Regions from separate parts of the Pantoea rwandensis genome, predicted to be linked through region 4. Evidence: predicted binding sites of a transcription regulator. Region 4 holds the regulator's gene; each other region holds the start of a gene.
What was found. The regulator CRP, encoded in region 4, controls carbon source genes, mostly activating them, when cyclic AMP is high. The targets are predictions, from matches to a motif close to ATGTGANNNNNNTCACAT.

Region 1: a site for CRP is predicted at 5,303-5,320, ahead of LH22_RS00580 (YjcB family protein). Genes of this name have one in related genera too.
Region 2: a site for CRP is predicted at 5,959-5,976, ahead of mlc (sugar metabolism global transcriptional regulator Mlc). Genes of this name have one in related genera too.
Region 3: a site for CRP is predicted at 3,208-3,225, ahead of LH22_RS18000 (CdaR family transcriptional regulator). Genes of this name have one in related genera too.

What each region holds. Positions count from the first base shown of each region.
Region 1 covers NZ_CP009454.1:128,750-136,471, reverse strand. The annotation lists gene LH22_RS00600 (DMT family transporter) at 1-814, shown strand, start outside; gene LH22_RS00595 (transposase) at 1,717-2,112, opposite strand; gene LH22_RS00590 (polysaccharide biosynthesis C-terminal domain-containing protein) at 2,640-3,896, shown strand; gene LH22_RS00585 (ATP-grasp fold amidoligase family protein) at 3,905-4,855, shown strand; gene LH22_RS00580 (YjcB family protein) at 4,911-5,192, opposite strand; gene soxS (superoxide response transcriptional regulator SoxS) at 5,445-5,873, opposite strand; gene soxR (redox-sensitive transcriptional activator SoxR) at 5,971-6,447, shown strand; gene LH22_RS00565 (glutathione S-transferase family protein) at 6,492-7,154, shown strand; gene LH22_RS00560 (hypothetical protein) at 7,238-7,420, shown strand; gene LH22_RS00555 (NCS2 family permease) at 7,680-7,722, shown strand, end outside.
Region 2 covers NZ_CP009454.1:2,668,139-2,675,860, reverse strand. The annotation lists gene LH22_RS12245 (glycine betaine ABC transporter substrate-binding protein) at 1-56, shown strand, start outside; gene osmW (osmoprotectant ABC transporter permease OsmW) at 66-713, shown strand; gene osmV (osmoprotectant ABC transporter ATP-binding protein OsmV) at 713-1,849, shown strand; gene LH22_RS12230 (nucleobase:cation symporter-2 family protein) at 2,296-3,666, opposite strand; gene bioD (dethiobiotin synthase) at 3,843-4,547, opposite strand; gene mlc (sugar metabolism global transcriptional regulator Mlc) at 4,653-5,870, opposite strand; gene LH22_RS12215 (LysR family transcriptional regulator) at 6,006-6,902, opposite strand; gene LH22_RS12210 (MFS transporter) at 6,997-7,722, shown strand, end outside.
Region 3 covers NZ_CP009454.1:3,908,153-3,915,874, forward strand. The annotation lists gene LH22_RS17990 (FadR/GntR family transcriptional regulator) at 1-651, shown strand, start outside; gene LH22_RS17995 (alginate lyase family protein) at 660-1,928, opposite strand; gene LH22_RS18000 (CdaR family transcriptional regulator) at 1,954-3,111, opposite strand; gene degP (serine endoprotease DegP) at 3,353-4,798, opposite strand; gene dgt (dGTPase) at 4,935-6,428, opposite strand; gene mtnN (5'-methylthioadenosine/S-adenosylhomocysteine nucleosidase) at 6,527-7,225, shown strand; gene btuF (vitamin B12 ABC transporter substrate-binding protein BtuF) at 7,218-7,722, shown strand, end outside.
Region 4 covers NZ_CP009454.1:869,810-877,531, reverse strand. The annotation lists gene LH22_RS03900 (YheU family protein) at 1-97, shown strand, start outside; gene LH22_RS03895 (phosphoribulokinase) at 159-1,028, shown strand; gene LH22_RS03890 (OsmC family protein) at 1,072-1,476, opposite strand; gene crp (cAMP-activated global transcriptional regulator CRP) at 1,780-2,412, shown strand; gene LH22_RS03880 (YccS/YhfK family putative transporter) at 2,471-4,546, shown strand; gene argD (bifunctional acetylornithine/succinyldiaminopimelate transaminase) at 4,547-5,767, opposite strand; gene LH22_RS03870 (aminodeoxychorismate synthase component II) at 5,855-6,430, opposite strand; gene LH22_RS03865 (putative adenosine monophosphate-protein transferase Fic) at 6,472-7,065, opposite strand; gene LH22_RS20020 (YhfG family protein) at 7,055-7,219, opposite strand; gene ppiA (peptidylprolyl isomerase A) at 7,318-7,722, opposite strand, start outside.

The DNA.
Region 1 (7,722 bases), 740 kb from region 4:
GCTGGCATGGCTGGATCGCCGCCGTCTGAAACAGCTGGCACGCAAAGATTGGCTGGAAGCGCTGAAATTGTCGCTGGTCGGTAATCTGCTCTATTACGCCTGCCTTGCCAGTGCTATCCAGCGCACCGGTGCGCCGATCTCGACCATGATCATTGGCACCTTGCCGGTGGTCATCACCGTGACGGCCAACCTCTGCTACGGTCATCTTGAAGGGCGACTTTCCTGGCGTAAACTCTTTCCGGCGCTACTGATTATTGCTGCTGGCCTGGGCTGCGTGAATGCTGCGGAGATGCAGATGCAGGGGCCGGATTTTGACTGGTCGCGCTACCTGACAGGGCTATTACTGGCGATTTTAGCGGTCGCCTGCTGGACCTGGTATCCGCTGCGTAATGGCATCTGGCTGCGCGCGCATCCACAGCATAAAGCCGGTAGCTGGGCGACGGCACAAGGGTTGGTGACCTTACCGCTGGCGTTGGTGTTCTATTTATTAGTCTGCGGTCAGCTTTACTGGCAGCAGCCTGAGTTCGCTCTGCCATTTGGCCCGCAGCCCACGCGTTTTCTCCTCATCATGCTGGCGATTGGGCTGATATGTTCATGGTTAGGCACGCTATGCTGGAATGCGGCTAGCCAGCGTGTGCCAACGGTCATCATGGGGCCGCTGATTGTGTTCGAAACGCTGGCTGGTCTGCTGTGGACCTTTCTCTGGCGACAGAGCTGGCCGCCGCTGCTCACTGGGATCGGGATTGGCTGTCTCATCGTCGGCGTGATCTACGCCATGCGTATTAAACCGCAGCCGGAAGTCAGCGCGCTTTAACATGAATTTCTGGCTGCTGAGTAGAAGGGCTCAGCAGCCCTTTCTTCAGTGTTTTTAGGAATTTGCCGCCTCTCTCTTGCGCTCCTCTTCGCCATTTTTATCTTCAGACACCACCGCGATATAACTTTCCCTCGCTTATCCTTGCCTGTTTTTACCCCACTTTGTCATAACCCATGTTGCATTTTGGGGGGACTCCGGTCACTCAAGCGGGTGGAAAGGGGTTGATAACCCGCCGGGAAGGGTAAAAAAACCGGCGCCGGGAGGGTTAAAAAGGTGTTCTATCTGCATTTTTATTGCGATTTGGCACTGAAAATCACCGCTTCAAGCCACGATTTTCTCAAGATGCTGCTCCGGTGTTGAGAAACATCCGCTGAATCTGCATAAAAAAATGATTAAACACAGCGATGAATTACCTGGCGATATTTCCCATAAGTCGCCATTTTTTACTGTTATTGTTTAGGTGTGATAACGTTTCTAATCAGGAGTAATCCTGGTGCAGTGATCAACGTATCGCCATGGCCAGATGGCAATCCGTGATCGTCACCTAAAGTGATAGGTCCAATAAAAATAAGAGTCACTGTGCGAGCGATTACATGTCGTTGTTCATGATTGCTTAACAGATTTATCTGTATTCAGTCCTGATCATTAATATCAATTAAGTAATAAAACGAAGCGCCAATCTCACCGTAATGAGATTGGGCTGCGTATGAAAGGCTTGAATAGCGAGACTTTTGCTGATGTGAATCAATTTTACCGCAAAAAAGGAAGCAAATCCGCGATGATATTCATCAGGAAAAAATGGTGCGAATTGTTATGTTACGAACGCCGAATTAAATGATCTTCATCTCTTCTGGTAAGAACAAATCTCAGCATTAAGTCAAATAACAACGGTCTTAATGGTGTTAGCGATTATCGGAGCCTGAAGGATAGTGGTAAACACTGCGGCTAATATCCAGCAAGCGGCAGCTGCGACGCGTTCCAATGTCGAAGGTGGTTTGCAGGAAGTTAACAGCTTGCCGCTTCTCATTTGTAGTGAAGAAGTTTTTCAGCACGCTTTGCAGCATCTCTTTGTCGGAACTCAGTGACTGCAGTTCACGGGTAAGGTTTTGTAGTTTATCCTCCAACTCTTTGATTTTTCTACCTTCTTCTGAAGAAAGCCCAGAAAACTTTTTCTTCCAGCTATAGAAGGTGGCCTCGGAAATGCCAAGCTCTTCACAAATCTCCCTGACTTTCACTCCCGTTTCAGAAGCTTTAATGGCATTTGTGATTTGCTCTTCGCTATATCGTGACTTTCTCATAAATGCTCTTACCTTTCTTATCAATTAATGGATGAGAATTACTGTATTAATATCTGGCACTGCAAAAAGAGTATTAATGCAGTATTAAAGTGCGCGATTAGAATTGCGAGGTCTAAATTAAGTTATTTGGAATAAATATCATCATGGGATAAATCTTATTTTATTCTGAATGCCATTGAACGCCTTCCTGGCTTTGGGTTTTTGATATAGATTCATTTCATCCCAAATGCAGAAAAATACTACAATCATTGGAAATACGGCATAACCTGTTTATGAAAATCACAGGGTGTGCCAGTAAACCTTTGCTTCGAATTTAGGCTGAAATCGTTTACATCCGCAGAGTTTCGCACCAGATTTAATCGGAATTTTCCTGAATTCATTCAAAGAATCCTGACGGGAGTCTCATTTTTCGGACCAGTTTGGTTTGAAGTTATTAATTTAAGTCAGGCCCACTGAGCGCTTGTTAATTCATTTCAAGGACGTTTTAGCGAAAGGCAGTTGCTGTAAGTAATACTAAGGATCAGTCGATGAAATTGAGCGTAATGTCTAATGCCGCCTGGATGATGTCTGAGAAGATCGTCTCGGTGTTCGGCGTCATATTTGTGACCTCCTACGTGGCTAAGTCATTTGGTCCGACCATCTTCGGTCAGATGGCGTTTTCAACCTCGTTGTTTTCGATGGTGCAGACCGTAGCGATTTTCGGTACCGAAACCATCCTGTTCAAACGCATCAGCAAGAGCGCGCCGAAAGGCCTGCGGTTGATGGCGGTGGCGCGCACCTTGCGGTTGGTCTTATTGCTGTTGACCTCCATCCCGGTGTTGATTTGGGTGTGGTACAACATGCAGGAAAATTTCCTCGCATTTGCCCTGGCCTCATTTATCTCCTCCGTATTTGTGACGCAGGATACGTTCAGCGTCTATAACAACGCACGTCTGGCTTCCCGACTTAACACGGTGGCTAACTCGGTGGGTCTGCTATTGGGCTTTACCCTGAGTTTCACCATTGCCTGGCTGCATCTCAATCCCTTGTGGCTGACGCTGTCGATTGTGCTGGTCACGCTGGTGCCGTACGTCATTAAACGGTCTAACTTTTACCGCGAAAATCAGGACATGGCGCCACCGCAGGAGAAGCGCAATACCTACCTGCGTTATCTGCTGTACGCCGGTTTACCGTTGGCCATTTCCAGCATCTTCATTTCCGTGCAGGTTAAGGCCGCTCAGATGTTTCTGGCGGGTATTGCCTCCGCTCGCGATCTCGGTCTGTTTGCTGCCGCCAATACCATTTCGGCGTCCTGGATATTCATTCCGGTTGCCATCATCACTTCCTGCTTTTCGGAGATCTTCCGGGAGCGCGGAGCAGCCGCCATCAAGCTCACTGCGCGGCTGAACGGCTATGTCATGGGTGTTTCATTGTTGTTGTTAGCGGTGATCGCGCTGTATGGCGAGCAAATCATCATCGCTTTGTATGGTCACGAGTACACACAGTCAGGGAGTCTCATTACGTTACTGTCGTTAGCGACCTGCTTTTCGGCAATGGGGACCGTAGCGTATCGCTACATGGTGAAAGAGGGCGGATTTAACTATCTGCTGAAGAAGATTATCTGCCTGATGATGATCAGTCTGCCGCTGTCGTGGTGGCTGATCCAGGGCTACGGCATCATGGGTGCCGCCTGGAGCGTCTTCATCTCTGAACTTCTGTCCCTCACCGTAATGAATTACTTCTTCAATAACGGCGTCATTCAGAAGATTCAAGTTTCCTCACTCAACTACAAAACCTACAAATGAGGTCCGATATGCTCAAGTTGAAAGATGAACTCAGAAGAAGTGTCCAGTACTTCATCAAGAAGATGCCCTGGGCTTACCAGGACCGCATCTATTACTTTCATAAATTCCGCAAACTGCCTAATTTGCGTCAACCGAAAGTGTTTAATGAGAAGGTGCTGTACCGGAAATTCGTTTTTGGCGATTACCAAATCTATGGCCGCCTGTCGGATAAGTATTCGGTGCGCGAATACATCGCCGAGAAAGTGGGCAGCGAATACCTGATCCCACTGGTGTATGAGACCAGCGACCCGCACTCGCTGCATACGCTGCCGAGCTGGAAGAACACGGTGATTAAGCCCAATCACGGCTCCAACATGGTGGAAATCCTGCTGGAAGAGCCGGATGCGCTAAAGAAGCAGAAAATTATCAGTGACTGCCATCGCTGGTTGAAGACCGACTTTGCTAATGAAGCGCGTGAGATTCACTATCGCTACATCAAGCCGCGTATCCTGGTGGAGCAGTACATTGGTGATGGTAAAACCGCGCCGATTGATTACAAGTTTCACATGTTCAACAAGCGTGACGGCAGCTTTGAATATGTGCTGCAGGTGATTTACAACCGATGTAACCCGTTACTGTCGATGAATTTTTATGTGAACAACCTCAATGAGGCGTACCACAAAATTCGCGATACCGGGCTGGATGTGAATCCACAAATGGCGCAGTTACAGCACGCATTGGCGCTGAGTAAAACCCTGGCGAGCGATTTTGATTATGTGCGTGTGGACTGGTACATCGATGGTGATCGGATTTACTTTGGCGAGCTGACGTTTACGCCAGGTGCCGGGTTGGTGACCGGGTTGGACCGTGGATTAAACCAGATGATGGGTGATATGTGGATTCAAGACCGCCGCGGTACGCAGATACCGGGTGTGACGGTGCCGGAAGTCGCTATTCCAGCCGTATTGAAGAAAATTTGAGTATCACACAGCAAAATAAAAAACCCCGCTAAGCGGGGTTTTTTATTGGCTGCGATTAAGGCATCGGCCAATCAGCAGGCGTCTGACTCATCACTTCAACGAAGGCGTTTTTGGAGATTTCCATGAAATTGTGCAGATTTTCCATGCTCAGGGTAATGCCGAGCAGGCCGGTGACAAACCAGCATGACATGCCTACACCAATACCGCCGCACATCAGTGCCATCACGTGGTGACTGTTCTGACGCAGTTTAATTTTCATGGTGCTGGCAAAGAACATCATGATGGCGCTGAGCAGCTCCCAACGCATGACGATTAAACTGGTGGTTAACGTAGCCATCTGCAAAAACCTCTTCAAATCAGTAATATCCCTGACATCGATTGGACATCACTGGCGGCAAAGAAGGAGGGTCAGGGAGGCCCTTCTGGCCGTCTTACGCGGGGGTAAATCTGTGACTTGGGTCACATTATATCACTCGATTTGAAAGTTTGAACAAAATTTATACCTGGTATGGTAGAAAGATTTTTATCGAAGCGGGGGAGATGGCAGAGGCAAAGCGGGAAGGTGCGCCCGTGAAGGGCGCGCAGAATGTCACTGAACCGGGCAGCACTCGCCGGTTGTGCGCTGGGCAAAGCTGTTCATGTTTTCACTGCAATCGAAACTCAGCAGGCGCGGACGCTGAATCATCGCCTGACGGCGCATGGTGTGACGATAGGCGGTCGGCGTCTGGGAAAACTGACGGCGGAATACGCGCGAAAAAGTTTGCTGTGAATCGTAACCGTATTGCATCGCGATATCGAACACTGGACGCTGGGTCTGGCGTAACGCTTCAGCGGCCAGAGTCAGGCGGCGCTCACGAATATAGCCACCCAGCGTTTGTTTCGTCACGGTACGGAACATACGCTGCAGGTGCCATTTTGAGTAGCCGGATTTTGCTGCCACTTCGTCGATCGACAGGGCCTTATCCAGATTTTCATCGATCCAGTGTGTCAGTGAATGAATGATTTCCTGTTGCATCATAGCCTCATCCTTCTGAAAGGTTTATCGGGTTTGAAATTCGAAGTTTTGATGGTGTGCGAGTATAATTCCTCAAGTTAACTTGAGGTAAAGGCCCTAAATGAAAAAAGAACGCAATTACCCAAAACCGGTGTTAACGCCGGGTGAAGTGGCGAAACGTAGCGGCGTGGCCGTTTCCGCGCTGCACTTTTATGAAACCAAAGGTTTAATTTTTAGTTCGCGCAATGGCGGCAATCAACGGCGTTACAGCCGCGATGTGCTGCGCCGTGTAGCGATTATCAAGATTGCGCAGCGCATCGGCATTCCGCTGGCGACTGTCAGCGACAGTTTGATGCACGTGCCGGCCAACAAGCGTATGTCGACGCAGGAGTGGGATGCGCTGACGCAGCACTGGCGTGAAGAGCTGGATAAGCGTATCGAGACCCTGACGCGGCTGCGCAACGATTTGGATGGGTGTATTGGCTGTGGCTGCTTATCGATGCGTGATTGTCCACTGCGCAATCCCGGTGACCGTCTGGCAGAGCAAGGTTCGGGGGCGGTGTTACTCGATCCAGAGCAAGACGAGCACAAAGGTTAATCCGCTATACTTGCCGGGAGACTTTGACCGGCAAGGAAAACCGCATGATTACCGTTCACCATCTGGAAAATTCCCGTTCGCATCGCGTGTTGTGGCTGCTGGAAGAGCTGTCGGTGCCGTATCAAATTAAGCGTTATCAGCGCGAGGACACGCTGCTGGCGCCAGAGTCATTAAAGAAAATTCATCCGCTGGGGAAGTCGCCGGTGATGACCGATGGCAATCGCGTGATCGCCGAGTCAGGGGCGATTCTGGAATATCTGCTGCAAAAATATGACCGCGAGCACTTGTTTGCTATCACGGATGAGGATGAGCAGATTCAGGCGCGTTACTGGCTGCATTACGCGGAAGGGTCGCTGATGCCGTTGCTGGTGATGAAGCTGGTGTTTGGGCAACTCGGGAAAAAGCCGGTGCCATGGATTTTACGTCCGGCAGGCATGGCGTTGAGCAAAGGGATTCAGAAGGCGTGGCTGAATAAGCAGCTGAAGCTGCACGGTGGCGTGATTGAGCAGCATCTTAGTCAGCATCGTTATTTCGCCGGTTCTCGGTTTAGCCTCGCCGATGTGCAGATGAGTTTCCCGCTGCTGGCGCTGCAGATGCGGGGATCGTTGCAAGAGATGCCCGCCACCGCGCGTTGGCTGGAAGCGATGCAGCAGCGTGCTGCGTGGCAACGTGCGATTGAGCAGGGCGGGGCAATCACGTTCAATTAATGCACTAAGGTTAGCGCGGATCGCTGTGGGTTGGGTGCCATGCCCAACAAAGGCCCGCCCGATCGCAAAGGAATAACGCATCCATGCAGATCGGCCGCGCCGTCCATGGCGCGGACGCTTTGCTCTTCGGGCGGGCCTTTGCTGGGCCTCAAGTTGATCATCGCTTCAACTCGCCGCACCCACATACGTTTGGTGCCGTTGGTGAGGAAAAATTTGGCGATAAATGGAAAAATATCGATACTTTCCAGCCAGTTCCACTCTCTTAAATTTCGCCTAAAGCAGTGTAACCACATTGTTAATCCGCATCAGTCTGCGCTTTATCCTGCCTGATAATCGATTAGTAGTTGAAAACCCCATAGCAAACGCCAGATAATCGTTTGCCTTTTCCCGTGTCCCCTTTTACGACCTGGAATACGCGGCTACGTAAACGTTTGCCTCTTTTCTCACTGAGATACCTTCACCAGGATGATGCGCAAACGCGGGCCGTGGGGCTCATTACATCTTAAAAAACGCAGAGGATTTACTATGTCTGGCGATTCACGCCCGGCCAGTGGAAAACTGGACGCCT
Region 2 (7,722 bases), 1.8 Mb from region 4:
ACCAGTCACCGCAGCAGGTGGCGCGTGATTTCCTTCAATCGAAAAACATGCTGTAAGGAGGCGTCATGGAGACTTTGCATTACATCATGAGTAACTGGCACACCCTGATGGCGTTAACCTGGCAGCATACCTGGCTGGTGCTGGTGGCGGTGGGATTCGCCATCATCGTTGGCGTGCCGTTAGGTATTTTGATTGTGCGTTTCAAATGGCTGGCAACGCCAGTGCTCGGTATCGCCACCATTGTGCTGACCATTCCGACCATTGCGCTGTTTGGTCTGATGATTCCGCTGTTTTCCATGATCGGTCAGGGTATTGGTGCTTTGCCCGCTATCTGCGCGGTGTTTCTCTATTCCCTGCTGCCGATTGTGCGTAACACCCATACCGCACTGGAGAATTTGTCACCGGGCTTGCGTGAAGCCGGCCGCGGTATTGGCATGACATTCTGGCAGCGCCTGCGCTGGGTGGAGATTCCCATGGCGCTGCCGGTGATCTTTGGCGGTATTCGTACTGCCGTGGTAATGAACGTCGGCGTCATGGCGATTGCTGCTGTGATAGGCGCAGGTGGATTGGGCTTACAGCTGCTGGATGGCATCAGCGGCAGTGACGTGCGCATGCTGATTGCGGGCGCACTGATGATTTGTTTATTAGCGATTGTGCTTGATTGGCTACTGCACCGTTTGCAGTCGGCGCTGACACCTAAGGGGATTCGATAATGATAAAACTGGAAAACCTGACGAAAACCTTTACGCAAAAGAACGGCACCGCGTTTAACGCCGTGGATAACGTCAGCCTGGAAGTGCCTGCCGGAGAGATGTGTGTGCTGCTCGGCCCTTCCGGTTGCGGCAAAACCACCACGCTGAAGATGATCAACCGTCTGATTCCTGCCAGCAGCGGTAAGATATTGATCAACGGCGAAGACACCAGTGGGCAGGATACCGTCACGCTGCGTCGTAATATTGGCTATGTGATTCAGCAGATTGGTCTGTTTCCCAATATGACTATCGAAGAGAACATTACCGTGGTGCCGCGTATGCTGGGCTGGGATAAAAAGCGCTGTCGCGAACGGGCGACTGAACTGATGAGCATGGTGGCGCTCGACCCCAGCAAATTCCTGCATCGCTATCCACGAGAGATGTCAGGCGGTCAGCAGCAGCGTATCGGCGTGATCCGCGCGCTGGCGGCTGATCCACCGGTGTTGCTGATGGATGAACCTTTCGGTGCCGTCGACCCGATCAACCGTGAAGTGATTCAGAATGAATTTCTCGAGATGCAGCGTCAGCTGAAAAAAACCGTGATGCTGGTGAGCCATGATATCGATGAAGCACTCAAACTCGGTGACCGCATCGCGGTGTTTGGTCAGGGCAAAATCGTGCAATGCGCCAGTCCCGACGAACTGCTGGCGAAACCGGCCAATGATTTCGTCGGTTCCTTTGTGGGCCAGGACCGCACGCTAAAACGCCTGCTGTTGGTGCAGGCAGGCGACGTCACGGATCAACAGCCGACCATCACCGTGCAGCGCAGCACCCCGTTGCAGGAGGCATTCGCTACCATGGATGACAACGATATGCGATCGGTCACCGTGGTGGACGATGATGGCAAGCCGCTGGGGTTTGTGAAGCGTCGCGAAGCGCGTAATGCCGCCGGAAGCTGCGAGGAGATGCTGCATACCTTCAAGGTGACGGGCAAAGCGGAAGAGAACCTGCGCGTGGTGCTATCCAAGCTGTATGAGCACAACACCGTCTGGATGCCGATCGTGGATGAGGAAGGTCGCTACAGCGGTGAGATTTCGCAGGACTATATCGCGGATTACCTCAGCTCAGGACGTACGCGCCGTAGGTTGAATCCATAACCAATCGCGCGATGGCTGAATCTCGAGGCAAATTTTACAACAGCCCGGATGCAGACATGTTTCGCGAAGGCTTGATCCTGGAGCAAATCGCATGAAAGCCCGAACGCAGACAAACCGCACGACAGCTGAAACGTTGGAAGAGGCGGCAGAGGAGTAAAGCGTCCTGCGCCAGGGATGGCGCGGGCCGAGCCCCAGGGATGGTTTACGGCGTCTTTACGATCTGCCGCCTCTTCCGACGTACGCACTGACTCACAGTCAGTGGTTTAGATCTCCACCTCTTCCGACTTACGCACCGACCACAGCCAGTAGATTAGATCCTCACCTCTTCTGACGTACGTACCAACTCACAGTCAGCGGTCTAAATCCCCACCTATTCCGACTTACGCACCGACTCACAGCCAGGGGTTTAAATCCCCACTTCTTCCGACGTACGCACAGACTCAAAATCAGTGATTTTCCTCTACCGCCCCGATAACCCGATCATCCCCCCGCTCCGATGGCAGCACAATATTCAACAGCATCGCCAGAATGCCCCCCGTGGTCACCGCATGACCAAACAAATTACTCACCAATGATGGCAACTGTTTCAACACCTCGGGTACCGCTTCCACACCTAAACCAATGCCAAATGACACCGCGACGATTAACATCTCACGGCGGCCCAACGGTGATTGCGTCATCACACGAATACCTGCCGCCACTACACTGCCAAACATCACCAGGGTCGCGCCACCAAGGACCGGCGCAGGGATTTGCTGCAGCACATTGCCGATCACCGGAAACACGCCCAACAGCAATAACATCAGGCCAATCACCATGCCAACATAACGGCTGGCCACACCGGTCATCTGAATCACGCCGTTATTCTGCGCAAAAGTGGTGTTAGGGAATGCCGAAAACATCGCGGCAAACAGGCAGCTCATACCATCTGCCAGAATGCCGCCCTGCAAACGACGTTGAAAACCTTCACCCTCAATCGGTTGTTGTGAGATCAGGCAATTCGCTGTCAAATCTCCTACCGCCTCAATCACGCAAATCACCGACACCAGCGCAATCGGCACGAAAATGCTCCAGCTAAAATCAAAGCCAAAGCGGAAAAATGAAGGCAAAACCAACCAGGAGCCGGAGGCCATCGGTTTGATGGGCAGATGGCCGGTCAGTGCCGCCGCCAGACAACCCACGGTGATGCCTGCCACCACCGCAACCAGACGCATCCAGCGATTTTGGGAACGGTTGAGCACAATGATCACCAGCAGCGTCAGCGCGCCCAGCGCCAGATTCCCCGGAGCGCCAAAGTCAGCGGCGTTATGCCCGCCTGCCCAATCTGTGATGCTAACTTTAATCAGGCTGATGCCGATCAAGGTGATCACCGTGCCGGTCACCACCGGCGTCAGCACTTTCTTCAACGGCGCTACGCAACGGCTGATCAACATCGGAATAAACGCTGCCACGAAGTTGCAGCCCATGATCATCGCCATCACAGCTTCCGGTGAACCGCCCTGCGCTTTCACCATCAAACCACCGGACAAAATGACACCCAGAAAGGCAAAGCTGGTGCCTTGCAGGCAAATCATGCCCGCCCCAATCCCCATAAAGCGACGCGCCTGCAGAAACGTCCCTAAACCGGAAACCAGCAAAGACATGCTGATCAGATACGGAATGTAAGTCTGCAATCCGAGGATTGAACCAATAATCAGTGGCGGCGTAATGATCCCCACCACGCTGGCAAGGACGTGCTGCAACGCAGCGAAAAAGGCGGGAACAGGACCAATACGGGCATCAAGCCCATACAATAAACCTTTTGGGGAGTGTGACATAAGTGTGCTCCGGCAGAATATTCATCAGCAGGGCTGATGCATAATTCACGCCAGTGGCACTCATAATGAGGAAAAATTTTATAACAGAATGAAAATAATAGGATTTAAGTAGGATGTTCTCGGATGCTGAATCCGAAACCTTAGATTCAGCCACCGATCATTTGCATCACTTCGTTTCATCCTGCCGCAAGCTGCGCACTGTCATCGTGCATTAAGGCATCGTCCAGCAGAGAAATATCCAGATAACCGCTCAGCTCGCGCTGCTCAGCACGGGGCAAATAAGGCAACTCCCCCAGCAGTGGTGCACCTAGCTTTTCACGCAGAACATCAATAATTTCAGCGTAATGCGCTAACCCCGGATTAATACGATTGGCGACCCAACCCGCTAAAGGCAGACCATCGCGTGCAATGGCATCGGCGGTCAGTAAAGCATGGCTAATGCAACCTTCCTTAATGCCCACCACCAGGACGACCGGCAGTTGTTCCTGTTGAACCCAACTGGACAACGGTTGCAGATCATTCATCAAACTGCGCCATCCACCGGTGCCTTCCACCACTACCCGCGCAGCCTGACTTTTTAACTGCTCAAGGCAGCGGCTCAGCAACGGATAATCCATTCGCACCGATGCGCTGGTACTGATTTCATCTTCTTCCAGCGTAATGGGATTCACCGCAGGGTACGGCAGTTCAAGACCCGACGCCTGCTGCAACAGCAAAGCATCCTTATTACGCAACCCGTCAGGCGTGTGCTGTGCACTCCTGGCAACAGGTTTGTAGCCTGCGGCACAGAGACCCGCTTTGGCAAAACACTGCAGCAGTGCGCGTGACACGACGGTTTTACCCACCGCAGTGTCGGTACCGGTGACAAAGATTGTTTTCACCTTACTCCTCCTTCGTTGAAGCGATGTGTAACCTGCGAAGAAGGCAGTTTAAGGAAATGTCTCGGATGGCAGATTGCGTTAGCGCAAACTTAAGGCGAGCAGTGATTAGCCCTGCAACAGTTTTACCAGCAAATGACCGCTATAAAGTGAGTCTTTGATCAGCGCGGCGGCACCAAAAGTACCCGGATCGCTAAAGCTGGTAGGGGCAAGTTGGATCTCATGACTGTACGCGGGTAACGCCTGCTGACGAATAGTGCTGCTGACTGCAGGAAACAGCACATCAGCGGCTTGATTAAGCGGAGAACCAATCAGGATTTGTTGTGGGTTGAAGATATTCACCATCATTGCCAGCATGCGACCAATGTGGTGGCCCACCCCGGCAATGACGTCACGCGCCAGCCGATCGCCTTGCTGTGCAGCGGCACATAAACTGGCGATGGTCAGGGGTTCACAATGCAGCAAACTGTCGGGTTGCGAAGACAAACGCTGTGCAGCCAATTGCAATAAACTGCCGGTGCTGGCTACGGTTTCCAGACAGCCATGATTGCCGCAGTAACACTGCTGGCCGTAAGGATCGATCTGCGTATGTCCAATTTCTACCAGCGCACGACCACGTTTGTGCAAAAGTTGGCCTCCGCTGATCACGCCCGCGCCTACCGTTTCATCAATCACTATCTGAATCACATCCTGCGCACCGCGCGAAGCACCGAACAGCGCTTCGGCCAGCGTCCAGGCGGAGATGTCATGTTGCACAAATACGGGTAAACCCGTGAGCGAGGAAAGTGTTTCACCTAACGGCATTTCCTGCACATCATAGCCCGGCATGCGATGCACCACACCCGATGCCGCGTTAATTAAACCGGGTAAGGTGATGGCAATCGCGGTAAGACGCTCAAGTTTGTTTTGATGGCGGACGAAGAACTCATTGACCCTATTCTGCAGTGTTTGCAGCAGCGGCTGGTCAGCGCTGGCAGGCAGGGGTAAACGATCTTCCTGCAACGCACGGCTGCTAAGATCGCGCAGCGTCAGCGTGATCTGTCCCGGTTGAATTCGTATGGCAAGATAGTGCCAGGCGAGCGTATCCAGAATCAAACCAATGGCCGGGCGCCCTCGGCTGCCCGGCTCCTGGAATTCAGTTTCCTGCACCAGATGCGCATCGAGCATTTCCCGCACGATTTTGGTGATGCTGGCGGGCGCCAGCTGGGCACGTTTAGAAAGCTCAATACGCGATATCGGGCCGTAATGGTCAATCAGTCGGTAAACCACGCCTGCGTTGGTCTGTTTTATTTGGTCAATGTGGCCAGGCTGACTGTCCAGATTCACGCCCTGCTCCCGGATATTTTCGCGCTTCTAAATAAACAGCAGCTATGGTGATGCAGATTGGCAGGCAGCGTCAAATATTTGATTAGAAATGTGATTTATCGCACATAAAGATCGGGCCATTGATCATCAGACGATTTAAATTTCGGCATTCTGCATCATCAATTGCATCATATTCTGCATTTGCGCAGTGGGTTGCCGCGTGGCTGACCAGACCAGCCAGACTTCAGAAATGGCATCGTGCTCTTGCAGGGGAATCCACACCACATCAGCCAGTCGCGCACGCCGAAATGAGGCCGGCAATATGGAAACACCCAATCCGGTTGCGACCAGACCGAGAATCGTCATCGCCTCGCCCACCTCCTGAGTAATAAAGGGTTTGATTTGATAACGGTGCAGCAGCGCCAGTGTTTCCCCGTACAGCGCGGTCCCCCCCTGTGGATCAAAAAACACGAAGGGCTCGTTGGCCAGTGCCTGAATGGAGATCGATTCGGCATCCGCCAGCGGATGTGCCCAGTGCACCAGCGCGCACAACGGCTCGCGTAGCAGTACCCTATGCTGTAAATCGCCTGGCAGCGGTGTGTTGCGCATCACACCTAAATCCAGCCGACCTTCGTGCAGCGGTGCTAACTGCTGACGCGTGTTATTTTCCTGCATCGAAATGTGCACTTCCGGCCAACGCTGACGAAATTGATAAAGCGCATCGGAAACCAGACCGGTGAAGGGTGCGGAAGAGGTGAAACCAATGCGCAGCTCGCCTTCCTGTCCACTGTGCACACGCGCAGCCCGACTGGCGGCTTGTTCAACCTGCAGCAGAATGACGCGCGCATCCTGTAAAAACAACTGACCGGCAGGTGTGATCTGCACGCTGCGATTGGTTCGGGTAAACAGCTGTGCGCCAATCTCCTGCTCCAGCTGCTGGATCTGTTGGCTGAGCGGCGGTTGGGAGATATTTAGCCGCTGTGCCGCGCGGCCAAAGTGCAGCTCCTCCGCAACGGCGATGAAATAACGCAGATGGCGCAACTCAACATTCATACTTTAAACGTCTCATTTGAGATTATTAATATATTGTACAACCTATTCCCATTTTCCTACAGTAATCAGACCGTTTCTCATCTAAGGATATTCCGTGAGTCGCTCTTCCCAGGCAGTGACAATTCATGAAGACGAGTTGTCCGTTCAGCCTGCTTCAACCGTCGCCCCCTCAGAATGGATTGAGCGTGGTTCACCGCAGTTTATGCGTGTCACTCTCGCATTATTCTCCGCAGGGTTGGCCACCTTCGCACTGCTGTATTGTGTTCAGCCGATTCTGCCCGTGCTGTCGCAGCAGTTTGGCGTCTCTCCCGCTGAGAGCAGTATTTCACTGTCACTCTCCACGGGATTGATGGCGCTGGGCTTGCTGGTGACCGGCCCGCTATCCGATGCCATCGGGCGTAAATCGGTGATGGTCACTGCCTTGATGCTCGCTGCCATTTGCACCCTGATTTCGGCCACCATGACCAGCTGGCAAGGCATTCTGATGATGCGTGCGCTGATTGGTTTGTCTCTTAGTGGCGTTGCAGCGGTCGGTATGACCTATTTGAGTGAAGAGATACATCCCCGCGTCATTGCCTTCTCCATGGGTCTGTATATCAGCGGTAACTCCATTGGCGGCATGAGCGGTCGCTTGCTGACCGGCGTGCTAACCGATTTCTTCTCATGGCGTGTGGCGATTGGGGTGATCGGTTGCTTTTCGCTGGCGGGCGCACTGATGTTCTGGAAGATTTTGCCGGCGTCACGTCATTTCCGTCCCGCCTCGTTACGTCCGCGCAGCTTGTTGATTAACTTCCGGCTGCACTGGCGCGACAAAGGGTTA
Region 3 (7,722 bases), 1.3 Mb from region 4:
GGTGACCTCGCGCAAAAAATTCTCTCAGGAACGCTTAAAGCCGGTGATGTTCTGCCCAGTGAAGTGGAACTGTGCAGCCACTTTGGCGTCAGCCGAACGGCCGTGCGTGAGGCGCTCAAACTGCTCTCTTCGAAGGGATTAATAGAATCGCGCCCCAAGCTCGGCACACACGTTCGCGACCGCACATACTGGAATCTGCTTGATGTGCAACTGCTGGAATGGATGCAGAGCATCGAATCTACGGCAGAGATGTATCAACAGTTTCTGGCCTTCCGTGAGGCTATCGAACCGCAGGCCGCCAGACTGGCTGCACTTCACGCCACGCAGGCTCAACGCACCGAACTTTCTCTGTTATTCCGCGAAATGATCGCTGTATGCGCGGCGAGTACATTCGATCTTGCTCGCTGGCTTGAGGCAGACAGTGCCTTTCATCGCCTGATCTTTCACTCAACGGACAACTGTTTTTACATCCCGTTCGGTAATTTGCTGGAAACCATCTTTAAATGCTTCTTTACCTGGCCTTCCAGCGCACAGGATATTTTTTTGGACGAACACCGTAAGATTTATGAAGCGATCATGATTGGTGATGCCGATGCTGCGCACAGGGCATCGATGAGTCTAATGCTTAACAGCACGCAGCCTCGGATATAACCTTCCCATCACCGATACGTGGGTGGCCGCGATAACAACCACACATCACGCAGCGCTTCTCTTTCCGCTCCGCGCGCTGCAGGGCTGGTATTGGCCGTCGATTGCGTTTCGATCGCGCGATGGATCCAACGCTGATAGCGGTCGCTGTTCAGGCTGTTATCTGTGAGCGTAAGAAGCGGAATCAAGCGCAGACTGACACGATCGCGATTTTTCCATGGCCAGGTTTTGCTGCTATCACTGAAAGGTGCCATGTAATCCAGCGCACTCAACAGCGAACCACCCTGCTGATGATAGTGCCAGAGATCGCCGGTTCCGCTTCGCTGTGACAACTGCGCAAGGCTCGTCAGTGCCTGCAAATTGAAATAGCTATAATGGAACGAGCGCGTGCGCGCCAGTTCCAGTGGCTGCGTTCCGTCCGCACGAATTTGCCCGGCGATTTTATCCTGAGCTAAAACCACCATCTGCTGAATGACCTGAGGTTGATACAAATACCACGCGATGCCCGCCACCTGAGCCGCATACCAACTGCCATGGTTATTGGGCGCATCACGCTCGCCTTGTGCCAACTGACTGTGCAATAGCCAGTCGAGATAATCGCTAAACCATGCCTGCAGTGCAGCCTGATCCTGTTGGCGCCAGCCGGGCGAATCCTGCAGTAGCTGCAGTGCATCCACTATGCGCGTGGCAAAGTAACGCCCATCCAGCACGCCGGTGTGGCGGCCCTCAGCCTTACCTGGCACGCCCTGAGCATAATTAAGATTGGGATTCATGCGGGTGGCGGGATCGATAAACCAGCTGCGAATCATCGATTGGGCTTTGGCTGCATAACGGGTTTCGCCGGAGAAATACCAGGCAAGCGCCAATGCCTGCACGTCTGCGGTGAAACGAGCCAGACGCACACCATCGCTTTGATCGTTTTTACTCGCCGGATTGACCGCACCATCACGACGTTCCCATGGCAAGCCATTGGGCTTGTCGGGATTCGGCCACCAGTAAGCACTCAGGCTGAGATAATCATGGCGGGAACCGCTGGGAGGTAACATCCCTTTCTGCGTCACGCTGGGATTGGGCTGTTTAAGCGCGCGATCGGCAGCCTGCTTGAGTTGCTGCCACGCCTGCTCAGTCTGTGGCGCAGCCTGATGATTTTGCAGCGCAGTTCGCGTCTGTTGCATCTCTTCGCCAGATAAAAAGGCCAGCGAAACGGCTTTGGCATGACAGGTCGCGGTCACCAGCAAGCCGGCCAACAGCCAGACCAGGCGCACATTCAATCGGGACATCTTCCTCTCCTGGCCATGCTAAGGGCTAGCTCTGTTCATCCAGTTGCAGCGCCACATACAGCAGCAATCGATCGTCAAAATTGCCGAGGTTCAATCCGGTCAGCTCGGAAATGCGGTTCAGGCGATACTCGAGCGTATTACGATGGATAAACAGTGCGCGTGCCGTGGCGCTTGGCTGCACGTTATGACTGAACCACGCCACCAGCGTACGCCGCAATAATCCATTATTATCATTGGCTTTGAGTTTCGCCAACGGACGCGCCAGTTCATTCGCTTGCCAGCCACCGCGTAGGCTATCCAGCAGTACGGGTAGCACCAAATCCTGATAGAAGAAGCTGCGCTGTTCCGGCATGCGCTGTTTACCCACCATCATGGTGGTGCGCGCCGTACGGTAGGAACGCGCAATACTGCCGGGACCGGTAAAGAAATTACCCAGCGCGATGCGCATTCGCACCTGCCCACTCTCTTTCATACGCTGTAATAACTGATCCACGCGACGGCGATGATCGTCTTGATCGTAACGGCCGTGGGCGTTGAGCGCCGGTTTCAACACCACCATTTCAGTGAGTGAGACGATAGCAATCAGGTTGTCACGATCCGGCGTTGTCAGTAGTGTTTGTAACTGCTGCAATTCCGACATCGCACTGTCAACGCCAAGCTGACCGCTGTCGACTTCCACCACCGCCACCACGCGCGGTTGATTGAGATCGATGCCCAGGCGCTGCGCCCACTCGCTCAACGCCGGTGAAAGCGTATCGCTACGAATCAGGTTCAGCACCAGCTCTTCGCGCAAACGGCTATCCTGCGCCAGCATGTGCAACAGCCGCGCTTGTTCCAGCATCATTTCGGCGGTCATACACACCAGTTCACCGTAATGACGCAGCGCTGCCGGCTGACCGGTCAGGCCAATTACACCGACAATCTCACCATCAATACGCAACGGCAGGTTGATGCCAGGACGCACGCCGTGCAGATGTTTCGCCACGGCCTCATCAATGTCCACTACCCTTCCCTGCGATAACACTAGCAGCGCACCTTCGTGCAATTCGCCAATACGCTCACGATCGCCGCTGCCAATAATACGGCCGCGTGCATCCATCACGTTGACATTACTGTCAATAATTTGCATGGTGCGGGCAACAATATCCTGAGCCAGTCGCGCATCGAGATGATAGGTGGCCATCAATCACTCCAGAGAAAGGGAAGAATTGACAGAATACGCATCCCACGCACGCCTGGCATTGTGCAACTGCACATAGCCGGATAGAGAATACGGGAATTGCGGTAGGCGTCACATTGCGAAACGGACATCTGCACAATGTGGACCACACTAAAATGGTGTTGATGCTAGCCAATGGCGCAGTTCTGCTGACAAAAACAAAAAAAGGCGAGCCGAAGCTCGCCTGTACTCAATTATCTAAGACTTACTGCATCAGCAGATAAAGGCTGCTGTCACCACGCTGCACGTTCAGGGCCAGCACAGACGGTTTGGTGTCGAGAATTTTGCGCAGTTCACCAAGGTTGGCAATCGCCTGCTGGTTAACGCCCATAATCACGTCACCTTTCTTCAGACCAATACGCGCTGCAGCACTGCCCGCCTTCACATTATCCACGCGCACGCCTTTCTGGCCGTTGCTGTCGATATTGCTCAGGTCGGCACCTTCAATGCCAGTGTAGATAGTGGCGGACTGCACTTTTTCCTGCGAACTCTGCTGCAGTTCAACCGTGATAGTCACCGGTTTACCGTCACGTAAAAGACCCAGCTGCAGTTTGGTGCCCACTGGCAGTGAGCCCACTTCTGCACGCAGCGCGGCAAAACTGGTCAACGGTTTGCCATTCATCGACACCACGACATCGCCGGCTTTAACACCCGCTTTTGCCGCTGCTGAGTTAGGCAGAACCTGGCTAACAAAGGCACCACGCTGGGCATCGACTTTCATCGCTTTCGCCAGCTCCGAGTTTAACTCGGTACCCATAATGCCCAGCTCGCCACGCTTAACCTGGCCATACTCGATCATCTGCGCCGTCAGGTTTTTCACCATCGCACTTGGGATAGCAAAGCCGATACCGATATTGCCGCCGTCTGGTGCCAGAATCGCGGTGTTAATCCCGATCAGCTCACCGTTCAGGTTCACCAGCGCACCACCAGAGTTACCACGGTTGATGGCGGCATCGGTCTGGATGAAGTTCTCGTAGTTCTCGACGTTGAGGCCGCTACGACCCAGTGCAGAAACAATACCGGAGGTCACCGTTTCACCGAGGCCATACGGGTTACCGATCGCGACCGTGTAATCACCGACGCGTAAGTCATCGGAGTCAGCGATCTTAATCGCCGTCAGGTTCTTCGCGTCCTGCAGTTGAATCAGAGCGATATCAGACTGCGGATCTTTACCAATCACTTTGGCGTCATAGCGACGGCCATCGCTCAGCTGCACCTGAATTTTGGTGGCGTTATCCACCACATGGTTGTTGGTGACGACATAGCCTTTATCGGCATTAATCACGACACCCGAACCGAGCGCACGGAATTTTTGCTGTTGGGTGTTGGCGCCGCCGTTGTCACCGCCCTGGCTACCATCACCGCCACCCTGGCACATTGGCGAGCTTTGGAATGGCGAACCGTCCTGGCAGAATGGCGAGTTATCACCAAAAAATTGCTGGAATTGCTGCGGCATGCGTGGGGTTTTCACCGTGGTGCTGCCTTCAACGCTAATACTCACCACGGAAGGCATCACTTTTTCCAGCATCGGCGCCAGGCTTGGCAACTGTTGGTTCGAGGAGGAAGCACTTTCCGCCGCGAAACTGACAGGGCTCAATGCCATGCCCAGACTAAGCGCCAGCGCACTTAACATTAATGTGCTTTTTTTCATTTGTCTGTGTCTCTCTAAGATTTACGGCCAGACCATTGCTGTGGTCGTGATGGTGAGATTAAGTTTTTAGCGCGAAGTTCCTAATGAAGTTTTGGGCAAAGGTAAAAATTTATTCTTCATCTTTACAAAACTCAGCTTATTCCACGGCCATCAAACGACGATACTCATCCCACGCATAATTGTCTGTCATCCCGCTGATATAGTCCTGAATCAACCGCGAACGATAATAACGCTCCCACAACAAGCGTTGATATTTATGCTCGACAATCAGTGCCCGCATCTGCTGCTGATAAGCTTTTCGATGTTTTCCTGAAAGCTTATGAAACAGTCGCGTTTCAATCGGATATTTCGGCAGAAAATCGTCGTTCATCAGCGTAGTAAATTGTTCATAATCCAGCAACATTAATGACTGATAGATTTCCAGCAGCCCTTTTATCACCCGATAGCCTTGTAATTCGAGCTGTTCAACTTCTGGATGATTAAATACCTGCTGGCGCGCCACGGTTTTAAATAATTTCAACAGACGGCCTTCATCACCGTCATCTTCCAGCAGCGCATGATTGAAATTCCCTTCAAAAATAGCCGGAAGGTTATCGACAAAACGGCGCACGGCATGGCTAACCAACACATTTTGCACGTTAACTCGTAATGACATGAAAAATTGATCGCTCAGGCTACGGCGTTTTTTCTGGTTGGCTTCCTTCCATGCCTCGCTCACTGTGCGACTGAACGCATCACCACTATTTACCGTCCCCCAGGCTTTAAGCAGAGACTTATACAAGGTCTCAACATCAAAAATGTCTTTTTCGACCGCGTCATCTAAATCGGCAATACAGTATGAGATATCGTCAGCGGCTTCCATAATCCAGGTAAGTGGATAGCGATGATGCTCTTTAATATGGGTGGCTGCGCGTAAGTCAGCCACATATTCACGTTCGGACAAATAAAAACCCGGTTTTTTCATCAGCACGCTAAATTCTGCCGGCTTATCGCCCTGCCACCATGCGGGGGCAGTATATTTTAAAATACAGGCCACCTGCGCATAGCTAAGATTGAGCTGCAGCAGCGTATGCACCAGGCGAATTGCCTGTGCATTGCCTTCGAAGTGGCACAAATCCTGACGAATCATTGCATTTAGCTGGTTAAAATCGGCGCGCTGATGCTCATCTGCCACGCCCGCCACCAGCGGGTCCACGAGTTCAAGAGGCAGGTTGTCGTCAAACCAGTCATTGATGGCGGCTTCACCAAAGTGACCAAACGGCGGATTACCCACGTCATGCAGCAGGCAGGCCATCTCAATCAGACTCTCAAACGCGCCTTCAAACTCATCCAGCCCGTAATGTGCCAGTCCGCCGCCTTGCGTTTTCAGGTATTGCAGGATCTCTTTGGTGATATAGCGCCCGGTTTGCTGCACTTCCAGCGAGTGGGTCAAACGCGAACGCACCGCTGCATTACGCTCCAGTGGAAATACCTGAGTCTTTTGTTGCAGACGGCGGATCGCGGCAGAATTGATGATGCGGCCACGGTCACTCTCAAAGTGCCGTGTAATAAAGTATTCGCCCTCAGGATCTTTGCGGCTGGTATAAGGGCGGGTGAAACTGATCTTATTTTTGAAATTGATCGGCGCCATCATTACCCCTTATTTTTTGGTGAATTCATCCTCTGCCAGCCATGGTAGACTATGCCTCACTTTTAAGCTTTACATCCATAACTACAGCGAGATTCTTTATGAAAGCAGGCATTATTGGCGCGATGGAGCAGGAAGTCACCCTGCTGCGTGACAAAATCGAAAACCGTCAGACGCTGACGCTGGCTGGTTGTGAAATTTATACCGGCACGCTGAACGGTGTTGAGGTTGCTCTGCTGAAATCAGGCATCGGTAAAACCGCGGCGGCGCTCGGCACGACCCTGCTGCTGGAGCTGTGCAAACCCGATCTGGTGATCAATACCGGCTCTGCGGGTGGTCTGGCCGCTTCACTGAAAGTGGGCGATATCGTGGTCTCCGATGAAGTGCGTTATCACGATGCCGACGTTACCGCATTTGGTTACGAACCGGGTCAGATGGCCGGTTGCCCGGCAGCCTTTGTGGCGGATGAAAAATTGATCGCCGCTGCAGAGCAGGTGATTAAGCAGCTGGATCTCAAAGCGGTGCGCGGTTTAGTGGTCAGCGGTGATGCCTTCATCAACGGTGCTGAGCCACTGGCACGCATTCGCACCACCTTCCCACAGGCGATCGCCGTGGAGATGGAGGCCACCGCCATCGGTCACGTTTGCCACCAGTTCAAGGTGCCGTTTGTTGTGGTGCGTGCAATTTCCGATGTCGCGGACAAAGAATCCCACCTGAGCTTTGATGAGTTCCTGGTTGTTGCCGCTAAGCAATCGTCGCTGATGGTGGAAAACCTGCTGGCACAACTGGCGCGTGGCTAAATATTGGCTTCTGGGGCTATTGCTGATCGGCAATAGCCTGTTTGCCGCTGCCCCGCGCGTTATCACGCTATCGCCCCATCTCACCGAACTGGCTTTCGCTGCAGGCATTACGCCGGTAGCGGTCAGCGCCTATTCAGATTTTCCGGCGCAGGCCCAACAGCTAGAGCAGGTGGCAAACTGGCAGGGCATCAACGTTGAACGCATCCTGCAACTGAAACCGGATGTGGTGCTGGCCTGGCGCGGCGGCAATCCGCAGCGGCAGATCGATCAACTGCAACGTCTGGGCATTAAAGTCGAATGGATTGATCCGCAGACCATTGATCAGATGATTGATGCGCTAGCAGCGCTCAAACCGTGGAGTCCACAGCCTCAGCAGGCGGCGGCTGCCGCACAGGCGCTGCGCCAGCAAGAGGATGATCTGCGTCAACAGTATCAACAACGCACGCCGATCCCCCTGTTTTTGCAGTTTGGTCAACAGCCGCTGTTTACTGCATCGC
Region 4 (7,722 bases):
CGTGCGCCGCCAACTGGAGCGCGGAGACGTTGTGCTGGTGTGGTCGGAACTGCATGAATCCGTCAACATTATGCCGAAAGGCGAGTTTCGCGGTTAATGCACCGCACAGTAATTCGTGGTAACAATGCTCATCGCCCGACTTCACAGGGAGTTCTGTTATGTCAGCCAGGCATCCAATCATTGCCGTGACCGGTTCCAGCGGTGCCGGTACCACCACCACCAGCCTCGCCTTCCGTAAGATTTTCCAGCAGCTGGATCTGCATGCTGCGGAATTGGAAGGTGACAGTTTTCACCGATATACCCGTCCAGAAATGGATATGGCGATCCGTAAGGCACGCGATCTGGGCCGCCATATCAGTTACTTCGGCCCGGAAGCCAATGACTTCGGGCTGCTGGAACAGACGTTTAAGCATTACGGAAAAACCGGGTTGGGTGAGTCGCGCAAATATCTGCACACCTACGACGAAGCGGTGCCGTGGAATCAGGTGCCGGGCACCTTTACGCCCTGGCAGCCGCTGCCGGAAAACACTGACGTGCTGTTCTATGAAGGATTACACGGTGGCGTGGTAACACAGCAGCACAACGTCGCCGAGCATGTCGATTTGCTGGTCGGCGTGGTGCCGATTGTCAATCTGGAGTGGATTCAAAAGCTGGTGCGCGACACCAGTGAGCGCGGCCATTCCCGTGAAGCGGTGATGGATTCAGTGGTGCGTTCGATGGAGGATTATATCAACTTCATCACGCCGCAGTTCTCGCGCACCCACATCAACTTCCAGCGTGTGCCAACGGTGGATACGTCAAACCCCTTTGCCGCACGTGAAATTCCGTCACTCGATGAAAGTTTTGTGGTAATTCACTTCCGTGGGCTGGAAGGCATTGCTTACCCTTACCTGCTGGCGATGATCCAGGGCTCGTTCATTTCACATATGAACACGCTAGTGGTGCCGGGCGGCAAAATGGGGCTGGCAATGGAGTTAATCATGACGCCACTGGTGCAGCGGCTGATTGAAGGTAAACGGATTGAATAATCCAGAAATTCTGTAGCGGCGGCCGTTTGGCCGCCCGCTTATGTTATCGCTCAATCACTTCGTAACTGTGCGTCATTTTCACACTATTGCCGAGCATGATCGCCACCGAGCAATACTTCTCCGCCGACAGATCGACAGCCCGCGCCACTGCTTTATCGCTTAGCGCGGTGCCGCTAACGATAAAATGCAGGTTGATGTGCGTAAAAATACGTGGCGCTTCTTCACGGCGCTCGGAGGTGAGTTTCACCTCGCAGTCAGCCACATCATTTCGGCCTTTCTGCAGGATCGATACCACGTCAATCGCGCTACAGCCGCCTGCTGCCATCAAAACCATCTCCATCGGGCTTGGCGCTTTGTCACCCGAGTTACCGTCCATTAATACCTGATGGCCAGATGAGGATTCTCCGAGAAAGGTCAGCCCTTCCACCCATTTCACTCGTGCCTGCATTATTCTTTCTCCTGAAGTGGCGGTTTTGCCGCCAGAGTACGCTTTCACTTGATAAACAGCAATCCAGACTCTTCCGCCTGTTGCTGAAGCGAGACAACAGAAGACAGCTTGCAAAAGCTGTGCTACAAACAGTGCTGAAAATATTTTCGTCATCACAGACGAAGGCGGGAAGAATCAAAAGCGTAGCTTAAGAATCACCCGGAAATAATTTTCCTTTACTGGAAGCGCTCTACGATTACACCGCCTGACAGGGAAAACTGCCCCCTGTATTTTGGGCACGATTACAACAGAGGATAATAGCGAATGGTTCTCGGCAAACCGCAAACAGACCCTACACTCGAATGGTTCCTGTCCCATTGCCATATTCACAAATATCCGTCCAAAAGCACGCTCATCCATCAGGGTGAGAAAGCGGAAACGCTGTACTACATCGTGAAAGGTTCCGTTGCGGTTCTGATCAAAGATGAAGAAGGCAAAGAGATGATCCTCTCCTACCTCAATCAGGGAGACTTCATCGGCGAACTCGGCCTGTTTGAAGAAGGCCAGGAACGTAGTGCCTGGGTACGTGCTAAGACTGCCTGCGAAGTGGCTGAAATTTCTTACAAAAAATTCCGTCAGCTGATTCAGGTAAACCCGGATATTTTAATGCGACTTTCGTCGCAGATGGCGCGTCGTCTGCAAGTCACCTCCGAGAAAGTGGGCAACCTTGCCTTCCTCGATGTGACGGGCCGTATCGCGCAAACACTGCTTAATCTGGCGAAACAACCCGATGCGATGACGCACCCCGACGGGATGCAAATCAAAATAACCCGTCAGGAGATTGGTCAGATCGTGGGTTGCTCACGCGAAACCGTGGGTCGTATCCTGAAAATGCTGGAAGATCAGAACCTGATCTCCGCACACGGTAAAACCATCGTCGTCTACGGCACCCGCTAATTTCTTATCACCCACGGCGTGATGGCAACATCGCGCCGTTTTTGTTTGCGATGAGCTGATGTGGCGCCGAATCATCTATCATCCTGAGGTCAACTACGCACTGCGGCAAACGCTGGTGCTGTGCCTGCCTGTGGCACTAGGCTGGCTGTTTGGCGATCTGCAAAAAGGCCTGCTGTTCTCATTAGTTCCTGCCTGCTGCAACATGGCGGGTCTCGATACACCACATAAGCGCTTCTTTAAACGCCTGATTGTGGGCGGCTCACTGTTTGCTACCGCCAGTTTCCTGATCCAATTTCTTACCAGTGACGCCATTCCGTTACCGCTGATCCTGTTTGTGCTGCCGCTGTTGATTGGCGTGACCGGCGAAATCAGCCCGCTGCACGGCCGCTTACTGCCCGCTACGCTCATTGCTGCCATCTTCAGCCTCAGCCTGGTGGGCCGCATGCCCATGTGGGTGCCGCCTCTGCTGTATATTGGTGGCACGCTGTGGTACGGCCTGTTTAACTGGTTCTGGTTCTGGCTGTGGAAAGAGCAGCCAATGCGCGAAACCCTCAGCCTGCTGTATCGGGAACTGGCGGATTATTGCGATGCCAAATACACCCTATTGACGCAGCTTACCGATCCCGAGAAAGCGCTGCCGCCGTTGCTGGCGCGTCAGCAAAAAGCCGTTGACCTGATCACCACCTGCTATCAGCAGATGCACATGCTCTCTGCCAGCCGCGATAACAGCCACAAGCGCCTGACGCGGGCTTTCCAGGTGGCGCTTGATTTGCAGGAGCACATCTCGGTGAGCCTGCACCAGCCGGAAGAAGTGCAAAAGCTGGTCGAGCAGAGTCACGCTGAAGCAGTGATCCGCTGGAATGCCAAAACCATCTCTGCGCGCCTGCGCCTGTTGGCCGATGCCATTCTCTATCATCAGTTGCCCGATCGCTTCCACATGGAGAAGCAACTGGGTGCGCTGGAAAAAATCGCGCGCCAGCATCCTGATAACCCGGTGGGCAACTTCTGCTACTACCACTTCAGCCGCATCGCCCGCGTGTTGCGCACGCAAAAGCCGTTATACACTCGAGACTTGATGGCGGATCGCCAGCGTCGCCTGCCGCTGTTCCCGGCGCTGCGCAGCTACCTATCGCTCAAGTCCGCCGCATTGCGCACCGCCGCGCGTATCTCGGTGATGCTGATGTTCGGCAGCGCGCTGGCGCTGTTCTTCAATATCCCCAAGCCTTACTGGATTCTGATGACCATCATGTTTGTCAGCCAGAATGGCTACAGCGCGACACGGGTGCGTATCCAGCACCGTGCGCTGGGCACCTTTGCCGGATTGCTGATCGCCGCAGGATCGCTACAGCTCGACGTCCCCGAATCGATCACCCTACTGTTCATGCTGGCCATCACCCTCGCCAGCTACCTGGTCACGCGCAAGTATTACGGCTGGTCGATGATTGGCTTCACCGTGACGGCGGTGTATTCACTTCAGCTGTTGTCGCTGAACGGGGCGCAGTTTCTGCTGCCGCGCATGATGGATACCCTGATGGGCTGCCTGATCGCCTTTGCCGGTATGATCTGGCTGTGGCCACAGTGGCAGAGCGGATTACTGCGCAGCAACGCGCATGATGCGCTGGAGGCTTATCAGGAAGCCTTGCGGATGTTGCTGGGGCCGGAGCAGTCTCCTGAAAAGCTGGCGTATCAGCGCATGAAGGTCAATCAGGCGCACAATGCGCTCTTCAACTCACTGAATCAGGCCTCAAGCGAACCGGGCTTCAACGCGCAGTACCTGAAAGATATGCGCATGTGGGTGACCCACAGCCAGTTCATTGTGGAACACATCAACGCGATGACGATCCTGGCGCGTGAGCACACCATGCTGACGCCGAAGCTGGCGGAACGCTATCTGCAATCCTGTGAAATTGCGCTGCAGCGCTGTCAGCAGCGGCTGGCGTATGATGGGCCAGGCAATGACAGCAATATTCTGGAAGCGCCGGAGAATATGAATGAAGGGCCGGTAACGATTGTCGAGCAGCATGTGAAGCGCATCCTGCAACACCTGAATGTGATGCACACCATCTCTTCACTGGCGTGGAGCCAGCGACCGCATCACGGCCGCTGGCTGAAAGTGTTACGTCCGAAGGGCTGATTACGCCGCCAGCACTTTCTCAATCGCTTTGGCGAAACGCGCCATGCCTTCTTCGATGTCAGTCGGCTCGATCACCAGTGACGGCACAAAACGCATCACATCAGTGCCCGCGGTCAGAACCATCACCCCTTCTGCTGCTGAGGCATTGAGGATATCGCGCGCTTTACTGGCGTGTTGTGGCTTCAGCGCTGCGCCAATCAGTAAACCTTTGCCGCGAATCTCACTGAACAGATCGTATTTGCTGTCGATCGCCTGCAGTGCATCCACGAACTGCTGACGACGGGCCTCTACGCCACCCAGCACTTCTGGGGTGTTGATGATATCCAGCGCGGTTTCAGCAATCGCACAGGCCAGCGGGTTGCCGCCATAGGTGGTGCCGTGCACGCCCGGAGCCATCACCGACGCGATTTCATTGGTGGTTAGCATCGCGCTCACCGGGAAACCGCCGCCCAGCGCTTTCGCGGTGGTGATGATGTCTGGCTTGATGCCGTAATGTTCGTAGCTGAACAGCTTACCGCTACGACCCATGCCGCTCTGTACTTCATCCAGCACCAGCAGCGCTTTATGCTCATCGCACAGCGCACGCAGACCCTGCATAAATTCCTGCGTCGCAGCCACCACGCCGCCTTCACCCTGAATCGGCTCCACGACAATCGCGCAGGTGTGGTCATCCATCACCGCTTTCACCGCATCCAGATCGTTAAACGGCACATGTACGATATCTGCCGGCTTTGGACCAAAGCCGTCGGAGTATTTCGGCTGGCCGCCAACAGAAACGGTAAACAAGGTACGACCGTGGAACGCATTGTGGAAGGCGATGATTTTGCTTTTGAACGGGCTGTGTTTTTTGCAGGCGTAGTAACGTGCCAGCTTGAAGGCGGCTTCGTTGGCTTCCGCACCGGAATTACCAAAGAACACGCGATCGGCAAAGGTCGCGGCAATCAGTTTGCTCGCCAGACGTAATGCCGGTTCATTGGTAAACACGTTGCTGGTATGCCACAGGGTTTCACCCTGGCTTTTCAGCGTTTCCACCAGCGCCGGATGGCAATGACCCAGAGCCGTCACCGCGATACCGCCGGAGAAGTCGATATACTCTTTGCCCTGCTGATCCCAGACTCGGCTGCCCTTGCCTTTCACCGGCACGAACTGCGCAGGTGCATAAACAGGCAAAATCACGTTATCGAACGTTTCCCGGGTTACCGCTAGTTTTTCCGCTGCCATTGCCGACCTCATTGGGTTATTTATTGAGCTGAAGTGAAATTATAATCACAAAATATGCATAAAAAATCACACGAAGGCAAACATAAGTTACGTGTCGAGGAAATTAGCCAACAGCTGATGGCCCTGCTCGCTGAGGATACTCTCAGGATGGAACTGCACCCCTTCTAAGGGCAGCGTACGGTGGCGGAAGCCCATGATCTCATCCGGCTCGCCGTTACGCAGGCTCCAGGCCGTGACGTCGAATTCTGCAGGTAGCGTATCGCGCGCCACAATGAGTGAATGGTAGCGCGTAACGGTGAGCGGATTATTAAGGTCGCGAAAAACGCCCTGATTGGTGTGCTGGATAACAGAAGTTTTGCCGTGCATCACCTGCCGCGCGCGCACTATCTGCGCGCCATAGGCTTGCGCAATCGCCTGATGGCCGAGGCAAACACCCAGAACCGGCAAACGCCCAGCAAAATGGCGGATGGCGTCCAGTGAGATACCAGACTGATCCGGCGTGCAGGGGCCAGGGGAGATCACCAAATGGGTGAGTGGCAGCGTCTCCATCTCCGCCAGCGTGATGGCATCGTTACGCACCACGCGGACTTGTGCTCCCAGCTCACAGAAATACTGGTAGAGATTCCAGGTGAAGGAGTCGTAGTTATCAATTAACAGCAGCATAGTGCCCTCAGGCCAGTCAAACCGCCGCTATTCTACGCATTTTACCGGGCTGGGCTCACCACTTTTGCAAACTGCGCCGTCAGCGGCGTCAGATCGCCCGATACACCAGCATACAGTGCGGTACGCCACGCCTCTCGATCCAGCTTATCCCATGACAGCAGATAACCGGCGTGCAGCGCCAGCTGTTCAAAGAAAATGCGCTGCGTGCGGCCGTTGCCGGCGCGGAACGGATGCAATACGAAGATTTCACAGTAGTAATGCGCAAGCCGCGCAACAAACTCATCCTGCGTCAGGTTTGTCAGTTGATGTTCATCTTCCAGCGCGCTCATCAGCGCGTTGCCCTCTTTCTCAATATATTCGCAGTGGCAATAGGGTGTCTCATCACGCCAGATATCGATGCTGCGTAACTCCCCTGCCCAACTGTAGAGATCCTGAAACAGCGTGCGATGAATATGGCATAGCCATGGCATGCCGGTGCTGCGCGGGCCGAGTTCCAGCGTGGTTAGCCGGGCGGCACTGAAAGCCAGTTCGGCTTTACGCAACTGCACGTCATCATGAATATCAAGGCGGTTTTTCAGCACCGTATCATTGTGCCAGACATAAGGGTCGCGCACGGCCAGCGTGTTATCCGCCATATTGCCTCCTCAGTGACTCAAGTCGCTCTTCATGTTGCTCAGCCGTCATATCGCTGAGTACGTAGCCTGCAAGACGGCAACTGGCCTGATAACTGGCCATGCGGCGCTGTTGCCACAGGGTGGCTTTCTGTTTTTCGGTGAGTTGGCTGGTCATGGCGCCTCCGACAAGCAATTTGCCCTAAGTATAAGAGCTAATTTTAGCTTTGCTGGAGAGCAGCAGAACGCGCCGACGATCGCCGGCGCGTTAAATCATTAAGGCAGGACTTTCGCAGAAAGGATAACAACCGGTTTTGACGGCACATTTTGGTACGGGCCGACATCCTTGGTTGGCACCTGAGCAATCTTGTCGATCACGTCCTGGCCTTTCACAACTTTACCAAATACCGCGTAACCGAAGTCACGTTGGCCGTGATCGAGGAACGCGTTATCCGCGACGTTGAGGAAGAACTGGCTGGTCGCACTGTCTTTATCAGCAGTACGCGCCATCGAGATGGTGCCACGCAGGTTACGCAAGCCGTTGTCGGCTTCGTTCTTAATCGGTGCCACGGTCTGCTTCTGCTGCATATCCGTGGTGAAACCGCCGCCCTGGATCATAAAGCCAGGAATCACGCGATGGAAAATCGTGTTGTTGTAGAAACCGTTGTTGACGTAGTCGAC